Regions from separate parts of the Staphylococcus condimenti genome, predicted to be linked through region 1. Evidence: riboswitches for the same ligand, from Rfam matches in the RefSeq annotation. Region 1 holds a riboswitch; each other region holds the start of a gene.

Region 1 (4,298 bases):
TAAATTTTCTAAAGCACGCTTGATAGATAATCTTATAATCGGAGATGAAGAAATTGATTAGAACAATGATGAATGCTAAGATTCACCGCGCACGTGTGACTGAATCAAACTTGAATTACGTGGGCAGTATTACAATAGATGCAGATATTTTGGATGCGGTAGATATTTTACCGAATGAAAAAGTAGCGATTGTTAATAACAATAATGGTGCACGTTTTGAGACGTATGTGATTAAAGGAGAACGCGGAAGCGGTAAAATTTGTTTGAATGGTGCTGCTTCACGCCTTGTTGAAGTGGATGATGTTGTCATCATTATGACATATGCACAATTAAATGAAACTGAAATTGCAAATCATGCACCTAAAGTAGCTGTAATGAATGAGAAGAATGAAATCGTTGAAATGATTCACGAAAAGGAAAATACAGTTGTGTTGTAATTAAGGATGACCATTTTATATTATCTATAGTTATATTTATGTACTTGTGCATTGAAGAAGGTAAGTAAAATATAATAAATACAACAACATTATGGCATACCAAACCCCTTACTATTGGCGTAGTAAGGGGTTCTTTTTGGTATTATTGGTGGTTATCGTCGTCTTTGCTGCGATGGTTCAACCAATATGCAAACCGCACAACGATGCAGCTTCTATCGTCGAAACGATAAAAGTATATATCGTTTCTAACAAAAAGCCTTTGCTATAGATTTTCAGCAAAGGCTTTTTTGAATTCTATTATTTAATATGTGTACGAACGAAGTTGCCTGTGGCACCATTCATTGCTTCGCCGCCAGCCATTTCTGCTTTGGCGTAATTTGTTGTTGAATTTGCCCATATGTTGTAGCCATACGTACGTAAACCGAAGATTTGATAATTGCCGTTGACCATTGGTGAACCTGACGCACCTGCACGGAATTTATCTTTCGTTTGTAATTCAGTACCGTTTGAAGATTTTTGGATGAAGCGGTAACTGCTCCAATGCGTCTTTGTATTGTCGCCATTTTGCCAAGGATAACCTACAGAATATAACTTCGTGTTATATTTCAGACCATTAATCTGTGAATTTGAAGCTAATTTTAATGGTGTTGCATATTTAGACATTTTTTCTTTCGTATACACCAAAGCGACATCTGCATTTGGTACTTTCACGACTTTTGTAGCATGAAAAGTATAAGGACGTTTAGATCCATCTCTTGCCATATCGAATGAAATATATTTTGGATTAGCTGCAGAACCTTTCGCATTATCAATTACATGTGCATTAGTAACGAAAGTATAGTTGCCGATGACTGTGCCCGTTCCCATACTGTCTTTTCCTAAACCTTTCCAACCATCTTTATTACTTACTCTTCCAACTGCTTTATATTTCGTATTCATTGTATTTGAAATATGATGAATGTCTAAGACACTATTTGAGATTTTTTTAGCTTTCGGATAAGCTGTTGCCTCATTATTACTTGCCATTCCATTATAGTAATAGTCCCCAGCCGCATGTGCTTCTTCTCCGCTCATACCTGAAAAAGAAAAGCCTACAATAGCACAAACTGCTGCCATTCCTACTTTAAAACTTTTAACTTTCATCTTTAATTTGCCCCTTATTATTAATTTAATAATGAATTGTGTTGCATTGAATGCTAAATACATTTTACTTTTAAAAGAAAGATAATACAATCTATTTCTGAATTTAAATTATACTGATAAACTCTCTTTACTTTACCTGTTGCTTTTTCGCCCTACTTCCTTTATGATGATTTTGTAAAGTAATGGTGATGCGGTTTAAGATTATGAAAATATTGCATTAATACCTCGCTACACGATTTGTTAGTGCACTTTCTCGCATTGCTTAACAAAGAAAAATAACAATAAGTCCACTGGAAGTGCCTGTTCATACAGGCTGAGATTCTCATAGGGATGAGAAAATTCTTGGAACCTGATCCAGTTTATACTGGCGTAGGAAAGTGGCGTATTGCACTTTTTGATGCGCTGTTTTCCTATATGGAAGCAGCGCTTTTTTTGTGGCTAAATCGAAGAAGGTATTTAATATGTATGTTGCGATAACGCCATATCGCGTATTAACCCAACAAGATTTAATACACTATATAGAAATTGAATCAGTGATTGATACATTAATTTTCAGAACACCTATGGAACCAAAAGAATTAATAAATCTCATAAAAAATTTAATGCAAGCAGGTTTTCCTAAAGACAAAATTACAATCCATACTGATACCGACACTCTACAAAAACTAGATTTGAATGCCATTCATTTTCGTGAAGGAGATGAACGTGCGTACAACTTTAAAACAGCAAACCCTGATATTTGCGTCAGTATGTCGACACATAACAGCCAAAGTGCGCAAGCAGCTGAGGCGCACAACTTGGACTATATCTTGTTCGGTCACCTTTTCCAAACAAAATCTAAACCAGGAAAAACACCAAGGACAAACTCTGAAATCGAGTCAGTATTAAATGTCAATATTCCAGTTGTTGCATTAGGTGGCATAAATGCAGACACATTAAGTCTTGTGCCAAAAGGATTTTCAGGCATTGCTGCGATTTCGTATTTCAGAGAACAGGATTTAGAGACCATTCGTTCAGCAAAGGAGGCTGAGTAAAAATGTTTGATTTAATTATAGTTGGTGCAGGCGTAATTGGAATGTCGATAGCTCGTCATTTAAAAGATAGCGGTATGCAAATTGCATTAATCGATCGTGATATTGAAGGACAGCATGCTTCTTATAAAGCAGGAGGTATGTTGGGTGCACAGAATGAATTTAAAGAAGACAGTCCTTTATTCCGACTTGCTCTAAAATCACGAGAAAAATTCAACGCTTTAAGTATAACTTTAAAAAAAGAAACTGGTATCGATATCCAGTACCAACAAAATGGACTTATCAAGATTGCGACAAATGAGAGAGACGTAGACGATTTGCATCAACAATACGAATTTTTGCATCAACATGATAACGATGTTCAATGTTTAAATAATACAGACTTAGGCGAATTGACACATTACCTGGTTAAAAGTTCTGAAGCAATGATGTATGTGCCTCATGATCATCAAATTAATGCGAATCATTATACAAAAGCCTTGCACACTTCACTGACATCAGATGATTCAGTAACGCGCTTTAATCATACAAATGTAGAAAATATAGAACGAGAAAATCATCATTATATTGTATCAATTAAAAATAAAAACAAAACGACTGAATTAAAAGCAGAAAAAGTAGTTGTAGCTGCAGGAGCTTGGGCAGGATTTTTAGCGCATGATTCTGAAATACAAGAAAGAGTCAGTGGTGTCAAAGGCGAAGTCTTATTAGTAGAAAATGACGATTTAGATTTAAAACAAACACTGTTTATGACTAACGGGTGCTATATCGTACCAAAACCGCCAAACCGTTTTTTAATCGGTGCTACTAGTTACTTTGATGATTATTCTGTTGGTGTCAGTGTTGAAGGCAAAGAGTGGTTATTGCGAGAAGCGATTGAACGTGTTCCAGAACTTGCGAGCAGCCGCGAATTAAAATATTGGTCAGGCGTACGCCCCTGGACACAAGGCGAACAACCAATTATGGATGAAACAAAACCTGGTCTTTGGGTAATCACGGGTCATTATCGTAATGGCATTTTACTGTCACCGATTATCGGAGAACTGATGGCAGAATGGTTGAAAACAGGTGAGCGACCAGAAGAATTAGCACCTTTTAAATTGGGGAGGGAATCTTATGAAGTGCATCATTAATGGCGATCCATTTACGTTTGATGAAGAACTCAGTATCCAAAACATTTTGGAATCATTAGAGTTAGATCCAAAACGTGTCATAGCAGAACATAATCAAAATTTAATTCAACGTGACGATTTCAAAGACCAAATCGTACGCGAAGATGATCGACTAGAACTATTAGAATTTGTTGGAGGCGGATAAGATGTTAAAAATAGGACCATATGAAATGGAATCAAGATTATTATTAGGAACTGGTAAATTTGATAATGAAGAAATTCAAACAAAAGCGATTGAAGCTTCTGGTACAGATGTCTTAACTTTCGCAGTACGACGCATGAATTTATATGATAAAAATTTACCGAACCCATTAGCAAACGTGAATTTAAAAGATTTTGTAACATTCCCTAACACTGCTGGTGCAAAAACAGTAGATGAAGCAATCCGTATTGCTGAAATTGCAAAGCATGCAGGTGTATGCGATATGATTAAAGTTGAAATTATTGGCGATGATGAAACGTTACTACCTGATCCAATCGCAACATACGAAGCTTGTGAAATCTTATTAGAACGT
Region 2 (4,298 bases), 280 kb from region 1:
ACAATTAAATCAACAAAATCTTCAAGACTACCAGGAAGTGTTGGTGGCATTAAATTAAAACCATCTGCTACGCCTTCATTGAACCAATGCTCCATTTCATCCACAATTTCTTCTGGTGTACCAATCAATGTTAAATGACCACCGCCTGCATTCAAGTAACCTAATAATTCACGTACTGTAGGATCCGTATCCTTAATAATTTCTAATACTGTTTCATAACGTCCTACGGGTCCAGTGAAATCTTCAACTGGAGGTAAACCTGGTACTTTTTCATCTAGTTCCCACTCAGTGCAGTCTTGTTGAACGAAGAAACTTAATTGCTTTAAAGCAGTTTCAATTGGTAATTTTTCATCCAAAGCTGCTTTCTTTTCTAAAGCTTCTTCGTGCGTATGTCCTACATAGGTTACTAAACCCGGAAAAATTTTAAGACTCCGGTCAGTGTTGCCTTTCTTAGCAATCTCAGTATCCATGCGCTTTCTGAAATTTCTTGCTTGCTTAATATTCCATGAAACAGAATAAACAGCATCTGCATATTTTACTGCTAAAGCTACGCCTTGTTTTGAAGCTCCCGCTTGCATTGCGACAGGTTTGCCTTGCGGGCTGCTTGGTGTTGAAAGTGGGCCCTTAACTGCAAAATTGACACCTTTATGGTTAAAAGGCTGGATTTTTTCAGAGTCGACCAACTTATTTGATTCACGATTATGTTTAAAATCTTTTGGATGCCAGGATTCAAATGCAGCATTCATTACCTCAGCAAATTCATCAGCAATTGCGTATCTTTCATCGTGATTCGGCAACTCTGCCATACCATGATTTTTGGCTTCAAAATCGGTCATAGAAGTAACCAAATTCCAACCAACACGTCCACCAGAAATATGGTCGAGGCTTAATAATTGTCTTGCAGCTGTATAGGGATTAGAAAATGTACTTGAGATTGTTGAAACTAAACCTACATGTTCTGTTACCTGTGAAATAGCTGTCAAATTGACAATTGGATCAAACCAAAAAGCAGGCATTGTTGTATCGTCTTTAGCAGGAAAAGACTGATTATCAGCAAAAAAGACAGCATCAAATAAACCGCGTTCTGCAGTTTGTGCTAACTCTTGATAGTAAGTAATATCTCCAATGCGTTCTACGCTTGAATCAGGCATGAGCCATGCTGCTTGGTGATGGCCAGAACCAAAAATTAGAATACCGATATGCAGTTGTTTATTTTTTTGCTCGGACATTACTATTCACCTCAGATTAATTATTTTAAAAGAATGAGAAAGAGGGAGAACACGCTCTCCCTAATCATTTATTTCCTATTGAAAAACTGCTTTATTACTTAGAATAAAATGCAATTTTAAATGTACGTTTTTAATTCATTGTAAGACCGCCATCTACTGTAATGTTTTGCCCAGTAATGCCTTTAGCTGATTCAGATACTAGATAAGCAACCATGTTGGCAACATCTTGAGGTGTTGTCACTTTTTTCAACGGTGTAGTTTGTGCAATTAAGTCAAAGACTTCTGGTGTAGTTACAGCACTTGCATCTGTTGTTTTTAAAAGTCCTCCTGAAACAACATTTGCTGTAATACCATATTGTCCTAATTCAGATGCGATATTGCGCGTGAAGCCGATTAAGGCAGCTTTTGCAGTTGTATATTCATGATAAGGAACTACAGGATTCTGATAAAGATTAGTACCAATACTTACAATACTTCCGCTTTGATGTTCAATAAATTGAGGAACAACACTTTGAACCACATTAAATGCTGCTTTTAATGTGCCGTCAATTTGTTGTTGATAGTCTTCCCAACTCATATCAGGAAAGGCTTTTTGTGCTGTTGGATCAAATTTAAAACCAACAAGTGCATTGTTCACAACTGCATCAATACGGCCGAACTTCTCAGTTCCTTCTTTTACCAGCTGGTCTACTTCTTTACGGTCAGTTACATCTGCTTGCAATGCAATAGCCTGTTCATTTCCAATTTCTTTTGCAAGTTGTTCAGCAGCTTCTTTACTTTGGTTATAATCAATGATGATATTGAAACCTTGCTCAGCAAGTGTTTTGCTGATTACTTCACCTAACCCACGTGCACCGCCTGTTACGAGTACTGTTTTTGCCATATTCATCCGCTCCCTTTTTCTATAAATGAACATAAAAAAATACGCATGATTACTAGAATCAGCGTAGGCAGAGAGCAGTCTGCGGTCTGTATAAAAGCAAACCAGTGCATACTGCGGTTATCTCACACTTTCCTACGCTAGTTTCAGCTAGATCAGGTTCAAAGGGTCTGAGGAAATCCTCATCTCAGTTTAAAAAACACCCCTAGTGCGTATTATTTTGTTACTTTCAATGTAGCTTGATTTTGTAGACGTGTCAAGAAAGGGCACTATTAACATTTTAAGCGTGAAAACAAGATGGTGAAAGTGTTATGATAGAAAGGAATTCTAGCAGATAATTTTAGATGAATGGAGGGATTTGAATGTTCTGGTTAGGAATGTCATTCCCAATCTTGGCAGTAGGTTTCATTGTGATGGCTGTACGTGAAGAAAAGAAACGTAAAGCAAAGCAAAAAGAAAAAGAAGCAAAATGGGAAGCAGAAAAAGCGCATGAAAATAGCGGAACGTCAGATGAATCTACAAATCATCATTCGAATGCCGAGAAAGAAGTTAAGCATTAATTGAATATATGACAAAAGGCTAGCTGTGTTGCTAGCCTTTTTGTTTGTGATTGAAGTTGTAAAGTTTGATTTCGGTAAGGGCAATAATTAATCCAGTGCCTATTAAATAAACTAGAACTTGTATCCAAAATGATATTTGTTTATATGAGGTTATTAAATCAAACCAAATCCATATAAAACTTATTATTAAGAATATAATGTGGATTCGTTTGAAATTTTGTTGAAAATATTTTTGAGCAACAGTCCATGCTTCTGATGATTTCAACGATGATGGTGTACGATAACCGATAAGTAAATTACGTTGATTTATAACATCCTTGTCGATGAGGCGAAAGATTAAATAATTGACGATTAGAATTAATAATGTGATGCCGAATAATAACATGATGAATTCCTCTCTTATATTTATTCTAAATATAAGATAAAAAGAAAAGCAATACAATATTATATTCATTTTTTAAAGGAATATTCAATATGATAAGCTAACAATGTGAGATGAGTAATGTAAGGAGGGGGATTATATGGCTAAATCAAAACTGGAACATGAAAATGAAATGCGTCAATCTGTTTTTTGGAGAAAAGGATTTATACCAATTTACTTTATTGCAGCTTTACTTTTGTTTTTACTATTTCATTTTTATATTGGTGCTAGTCCTTCTATTTACTTGATCATGTTATTTTTAATTGGTTTAGGTATTGCTTCGATTATTTATAATAACAACAAGAAAAGTGTACATATTAAGAACAATAGAGATGAAAACAAGCTGTGAATCAACAGCTTGTTTTTTATTATGAATGCACAAAATTGTTTCTTTAATATTTACCGACTAAATCTTTAAGATTAGGTTATAATTATAAAAATAAGAAAATTCAGACATCTAAAATAAAAGGGGTTTTGTTTATGGGAGAGACAACAGAAACAAAGAGGAAGACAAAATCATCGAAACAAAAGAAATTTCAGTTTAAAACACCGCATACCTATGCCTTATTAATGATGATTATCGCTGTAGCCTGTATTTTAACGTATATCATTCCTGCCGGTGAATATAAGCGTGAAGAAAAAGGAGGGCAAACGCTTGTAGTACCTGGTTCTTATCATGAAATTGCACAACATGGCGTATCATTTTTAGATTTATTTCGTGCAGTACCAGAAGGGCTATTAACTGGTGGAGAAATTGTATTTTATATCTTTTTGGTTGGGGGAGCTTTTGGCATTGTACATAGAACAGGCGCTTTTGAAAATGGAATCAATCAAGCCATCAAGTCATTAGGATCATCTAAAATTTTAATGATTCCACTTACAATGACAGTTTTCTCGATATTAGGTTTTTCGATAGGGTTAGCAGAAGAAACTATTATTTTTGTGCCTATTGGTGTCATCATTGCACGCACGTTGGGATATGATGCGATGACTGGTGCAGCTATGGTAATACTCGGTGCTGCCAGCGGATTTATTGGCGGAATGCTTAACCCATTTACTGTTGGGGTTGCACAAACCGTTGCCGAATTACCGATGTTTTCAGGTTGGGGACTGAGAACTATTATTTATCTGTTTATTTTAGCGGCGGCGATTAGTACAGTTTTAATCTATGCTCGAAAAGTAAAACGTAATCCGAAGAAAAGTATTGT
Region 3 (4,298 bases), 1.1 Mb from region 1:
CAAACACTAAGATCTATCCAAAACTCAGATGCTTTTTGGATTATCACGAGCCTGATATTATATGTTGAAACAATGCTGCTCGCAGTAATTCATCATTAACAACTGCAAATTAAATAATAGAGTCCTCTATTAAGCAATCGCTGAAAATGCGGAATGTTAATAGAGGACTTTTATTTTTATTGATAAATTCGACTGCCTTGCTCTATAAAGTCATGTGCTTTTTCTTTCATCGCTTCTTGTCTTTCTTTTTCATCAAAATGATTTTGACGTAAATCATGTGAAATGCGCATTGAACAGAATTTAGGACCGCACATACTGCAGAAATGAGCAACTTTAGCAGACTCTTTCGGCAATGTCTCATCATGGTATTCACGTGCACGTTCAGGATCTAACGATAGATTAAATTGATCAATCCATCTGAATTCAAAACGAGCTTTACTAATTGCATCATCTCGTTCTGCTGCACCAGGAAGTCCTTTTGCTAAATCAGCAGCATGCGCTGCAATTTTATAAGTAATCACACCTTCTCTAACATCGTCTTTATTAGGTAATCCAAGATGTTCTTTAGGCGTAACGTAACAAAGCATTGCTGTACCATGACTCGCAATTTGAGCTGCCCCGATTGCTGAAGTAATATGGTCATACGCTGGTGCAATATCTGTTGTGAGTGGTCCTAATGTATAAAACGGTGCTTCCTTACAATAAAAATCAGCTAAATACTGATTTTCTTTAATTTTATGCATTGGAATATGTCCTGGGCCTTCTATCATTACTTGTACATCATGTTCCCAAGCAATGTCTGTTAATTCTCCTAATGTTTTCAATTCAGCAATCTGACTTTCATCATTCGCGTCATAAATAGAACCTGGTCGCAACCCATCTCCTAAAGAGACTGCAATATCATAACGATTCAAGATCTCACAAATATCACTGAAATGCTCATATAAAAAACTTTCTTCATGATGTGCAAGGCACCATTGCGCCATGATAGAACCTCCACGCGAAACAATTCCTGTTAAACGATCAACTGTTAATGGAACGTACTGTAATAAAACACCTGCATGAATGGTGAAGTAATCTACACCTTGTTCTGCTTGTTCAATCAGTGTATCTCTATAAATTTCCCAAGTCAGATCTTCAGCGACACCATTCACTTTTTCTAAAGCCTGATAAATCGGAACTGTACCGACAGGTACGGGTGAATTTCTTAATAAATATTCTCGTGTCGCATGAATATTTTTTCCTGTAGATAAATCCATGATTGTATCTGCACCCCAATGTGTTGCCCATACCAATTTTTCAATCTCTGCTTCAATAGATGAAGACACAGCAGAATTTCCGATATTCGCATTGATTTTAACTTGGAAATTTTTTCCAATAATCATTGGTTCTGACTCAGGATGATTGACATTATTAGGAATAATAGCACGTCCACGGGCAATTTCATCACGAACGTATTCAGGTTCAACACCTTCACGTAGTGCTACGAATTTCATTTCTTTTGTAATTAGACCCTGTCTTGCATAATGCATTTGTGTAACTCGCTTACCATTTTGAGCACGTTTAGGCTGATATTTAAATGGTGTTTCAACAAATTTTTTATGACCTTCTTTTTTAAATCCATTATCGATTGATTGCACTCTGCGACCTTCATAACTTTCAACATCATCACGCGAAAGAATCCACTTTGAACGTATATCTGGAATACCGCGTTGTACATCTACTTCATATTCTTCTTCATGATATGGACCTGCAGTATCATAAACCACAAAAGGTTCATTAACTTGTGTATCATATTCAGTCACAGTATCACTTAATTCGATTTCTCTAAAAGGAACACGTATATCATCTTCCTCACCTTGTTTAAAAATTCTGCGACTTGCTAGGAATCCTTTTTTCAATTCAATTTCATCTTGTTTCATTAAAAATAGCCTCCTCAAATCAATGCTAGGAGACGCATTTGCCGAAAAACACATAATAAAAATAAAAACGCATTCATTTAATTTATGAATGCGTAGAAAAGAATCTATTTTTATAACTTCGAAAAAATTATGTAACGACTAGCCTAATACAGACTATACATATTTTCGAATTCAAATTTCTCTTATCATGTTTACACGCTTCCCTACGCTAGTGCTAACTAGATCAGGTTCAAAGGGTTGATAATATATCTTTCAGCCTATACGGCACCCCTAGCAATGAATATTTAATTTACAAATTTATATTAACATTCATTATTTTAATGTTCAAGTCAAAATCTAAAATGAAATACAATTAATATCATTCGATTTTTTTAGTAGTTGCAATTTTTATTTTGAATTCACTGGTGCCAATTCTCTGACTGTATTCATTCTTAATTTATGGCTTTGAACAGGCATGTGCAGCATCCATTCATCAATTAAACCGCTTCTGTTAATCTCATTCAATGTATTTATTACTTCTTCTTTGCTACCACTGATAATTTTCATTTTTTTCTCAACTACTTCAAAACTTTTTTCTGACTCACTACGATATTCATCCACTTGTTGTTTCGTATTTAATACAATTCTGCTGCCGTCTTCAAATGTTAATTCATAATGTCTTTGTGAAAATCTGAAAGGTAGCTTTTGATTTCCATCTGCTGTAACCACAGCAGGTATCGATACGATGAATCGCCCTTTTGGATAACGTGATTTATATGCTTTTAACGCTTTTTCCAACTCTGACAAATCAGAGTTGATGAAATATGCATAGACAATACCTGTTTGTGCTTCTGCTGCTTGAATTGCGGAATGTTCACTTGTTCCTAACAAGTATACTGGCACAGGTCCGTCTGTTTCATCACGATGTGCAGTACGAATTCCTTCATATTCACTATGACCAGTATATGTTTGAGTGTTCAACTGGTTTAAAAGTGAGAACTTTTCATCAAAATGCTTTAATGGTTTTTGTAGTTCCTCTTGTAATAAATCAACAACTTTTGGGTATCCGCCGGGTGCTTTACCTACTGCTAAATCCACACGTTGATCTGATAGTTTATCCATTAAATGAAATTGTTCAATTACTTTTAAAGGATGATAGTGCTGCAACATAACGCCTCCAGAACCAATCCTCATTTGTTTTGTATGATCAAGCAAATACATAATCAATATTTCTGGAGAAGTTCCTACCACATCTTTAAGATTATGATGTTCAGATAGAAAATAACGTGTATAACCTGACTGATCTGCAAGTTGTGCTAATTCTAACGTATGATTCAAAGCTTCTGTAACAGTTTGTCCTTTATTAATTGGTGTTTGATCTAAAATACTTATCGGCAACATTATATCCACCCCAATCTATTTCTTTTCTTAAATGCTAGATTTATTTGTTTTTAAAGTCAATTTAATAGTTTTCTCTCTAAAAAAACACACAGCCGTATAGACTGTGTGCATTATTATATAAATTTCTTTTTGAAGTGAATTTCTCCCATTAAATCTCACTTTATTGATCTTTCTTTTTCTTTCCTGTTTCTCTATCGATGCTCTTATCGATATAAGCATGTTTAAGTGTAGTTTCTCCGCCAATTTCATGATATACAATACCTTTCAATTGAGGGTTACGAAGACTTGCTGCACCTTGTTGATAAATTGGTGCTACTGGCGCCTCACTTAACATAAACTCTTCAGCATCTTTTAGTTTATTGATACGTTCATCAGGCTTTTTCAATAATGATCCGTTTGCTTCTTTCAACATATTATCATATTTTTTACTGCCCCAGCCTGTGTTATTTTGGGCATTGCCTGTTGTCATAGTATCTAAATAAGTCATCGGGTCCGGATAGTCTGGTCCCCAACCTGATAGAGACATTGAATAATTCATTGTTAATTCTGCAGTTACACGTTGTTTAAACGGTAATTGTTTGATATTTACAGTTACTCCTGGCAGATTTTTCTCAATTTGTGATTTGATAAATTGTGCTGAAATTTTAGAACTTGGAGTATCTTCAGTGTTCAGTGTAAATGTAAACTGATCTTTGCCTAAAGCTTTTTTCGCTTTATCAAGATGTGCTTTTGCCTCTGATTTATTAAATTTCAATGGAGATTTTACTAAATCAGCATAATCTTTACCATCTGGAAGGATATCTGTCTTTTTAGAAGTAAAACCATCAAATGGTTTCGAGCCATCTCCTAATACATTATCAACATATGCTTTTTTATCAATTGATTGTGCAATTGCATAGCGCATATCTTTATTTTTGAATTCAGGTTGTTCTTTTTCGTTCATCTTTAAGAAGAATGTAGAAGCTTTTAAGCGTTTAAATAGTGCTGGACTATCTT

What was found. Region 1 has a riboswitch for thiamine pyrophosphate ahead of A4G25_RS09835 (thiamine phosphate synthase). Riboswitches for the same ligand answer to the same signal wherever they lie in the genome.
Region 2: it holds a riboswitch for thiamine pyrophosphate, as region 1 does, so the genes downstream of both, A4G25_RS08765 (3-oxoacyl-ACP reductase) here and A4G25_RS09835 (thiamine phosphate synthase) in region 1, are expected to answer to the same signal.
Region 3: it holds a riboswitch for thiamine pyrophosphate, as region 1 does, so the genes downstream of both, thiC (phosphomethylpyrimidine synthase ThiC) here and A4G25_RS09835 (thiamine phosphate synthase) in region 1, are expected to answer to the same signal.

Annotation. Positions count from the first base shown of each region.
Region 1 is NZ_CP015114.1:2,060,837-2,065,134, reverse strand. It holds gene panC (pantoate--beta-alanine ligase) at 1-61, shown strand, start outside; gene panD (aspartate 1-decarboxylase) at 54-437, shown strand; gene A4G25_RS09840 (trypsin-like serine peptidase) at 735-1,580, opposite strand; TPP riboswitch at 1,863-1,973, shown strand; gene A4G25_RS09835 (thiamine phosphate synthase) at 2,042-2,614, shown strand; gene thiO (glycine oxidase ThiO) at 2,617-3,744, shown strand; gene thiS (sulfur carrier protein ThiS) at 3,728-3,928, shown strand; gene A4G25_RS09820 (thiazole synthase) at 3,930-4,298, shown strand, end outside.
Region 2 is NZ_CP015114.1:1,778,436-1,782,733, forward strand. It holds gene A4G25_RS08760 (LLM class flavin-dependent oxidoreductase) at 1-1,229, opposite strand, end outside; gene A4G25_RS08765 (3-oxoacyl-ACP reductase) at 1,360-2,112, opposite strand; TPP riboswitch at 2,225-2,326, opposite strand; gene A4G25_RS08770 (hypothetical protein) at 2,472-2,669, shown strand; gene A4G25_RS13390 (SdpI family protein) at 2,701-3,123, opposite strand; gene A4G25_RS08780 (hypothetical protein) at 3,224-3,439, shown strand; gene A4G25_RS08785 (YfcC family protein) at 3,571-4,298, shown strand, end outside.
Region 3 is NZ_CP015114.1:968,854-973,151, forward strand. It holds gene thiC (phosphomethylpyrimidine synthase ThiC) at 177-1,922, opposite strand; TPP riboswitch at 2,106-2,204, opposite strand; gene A4G25_RS04955 (MsnO8 family LLM class oxidoreductase) at 2,310-3,302, opposite strand; gene A4G25_RS04960 (peptide ABC transporter substrate-binding protein) at 3,463-4,298, opposite strand, start outside.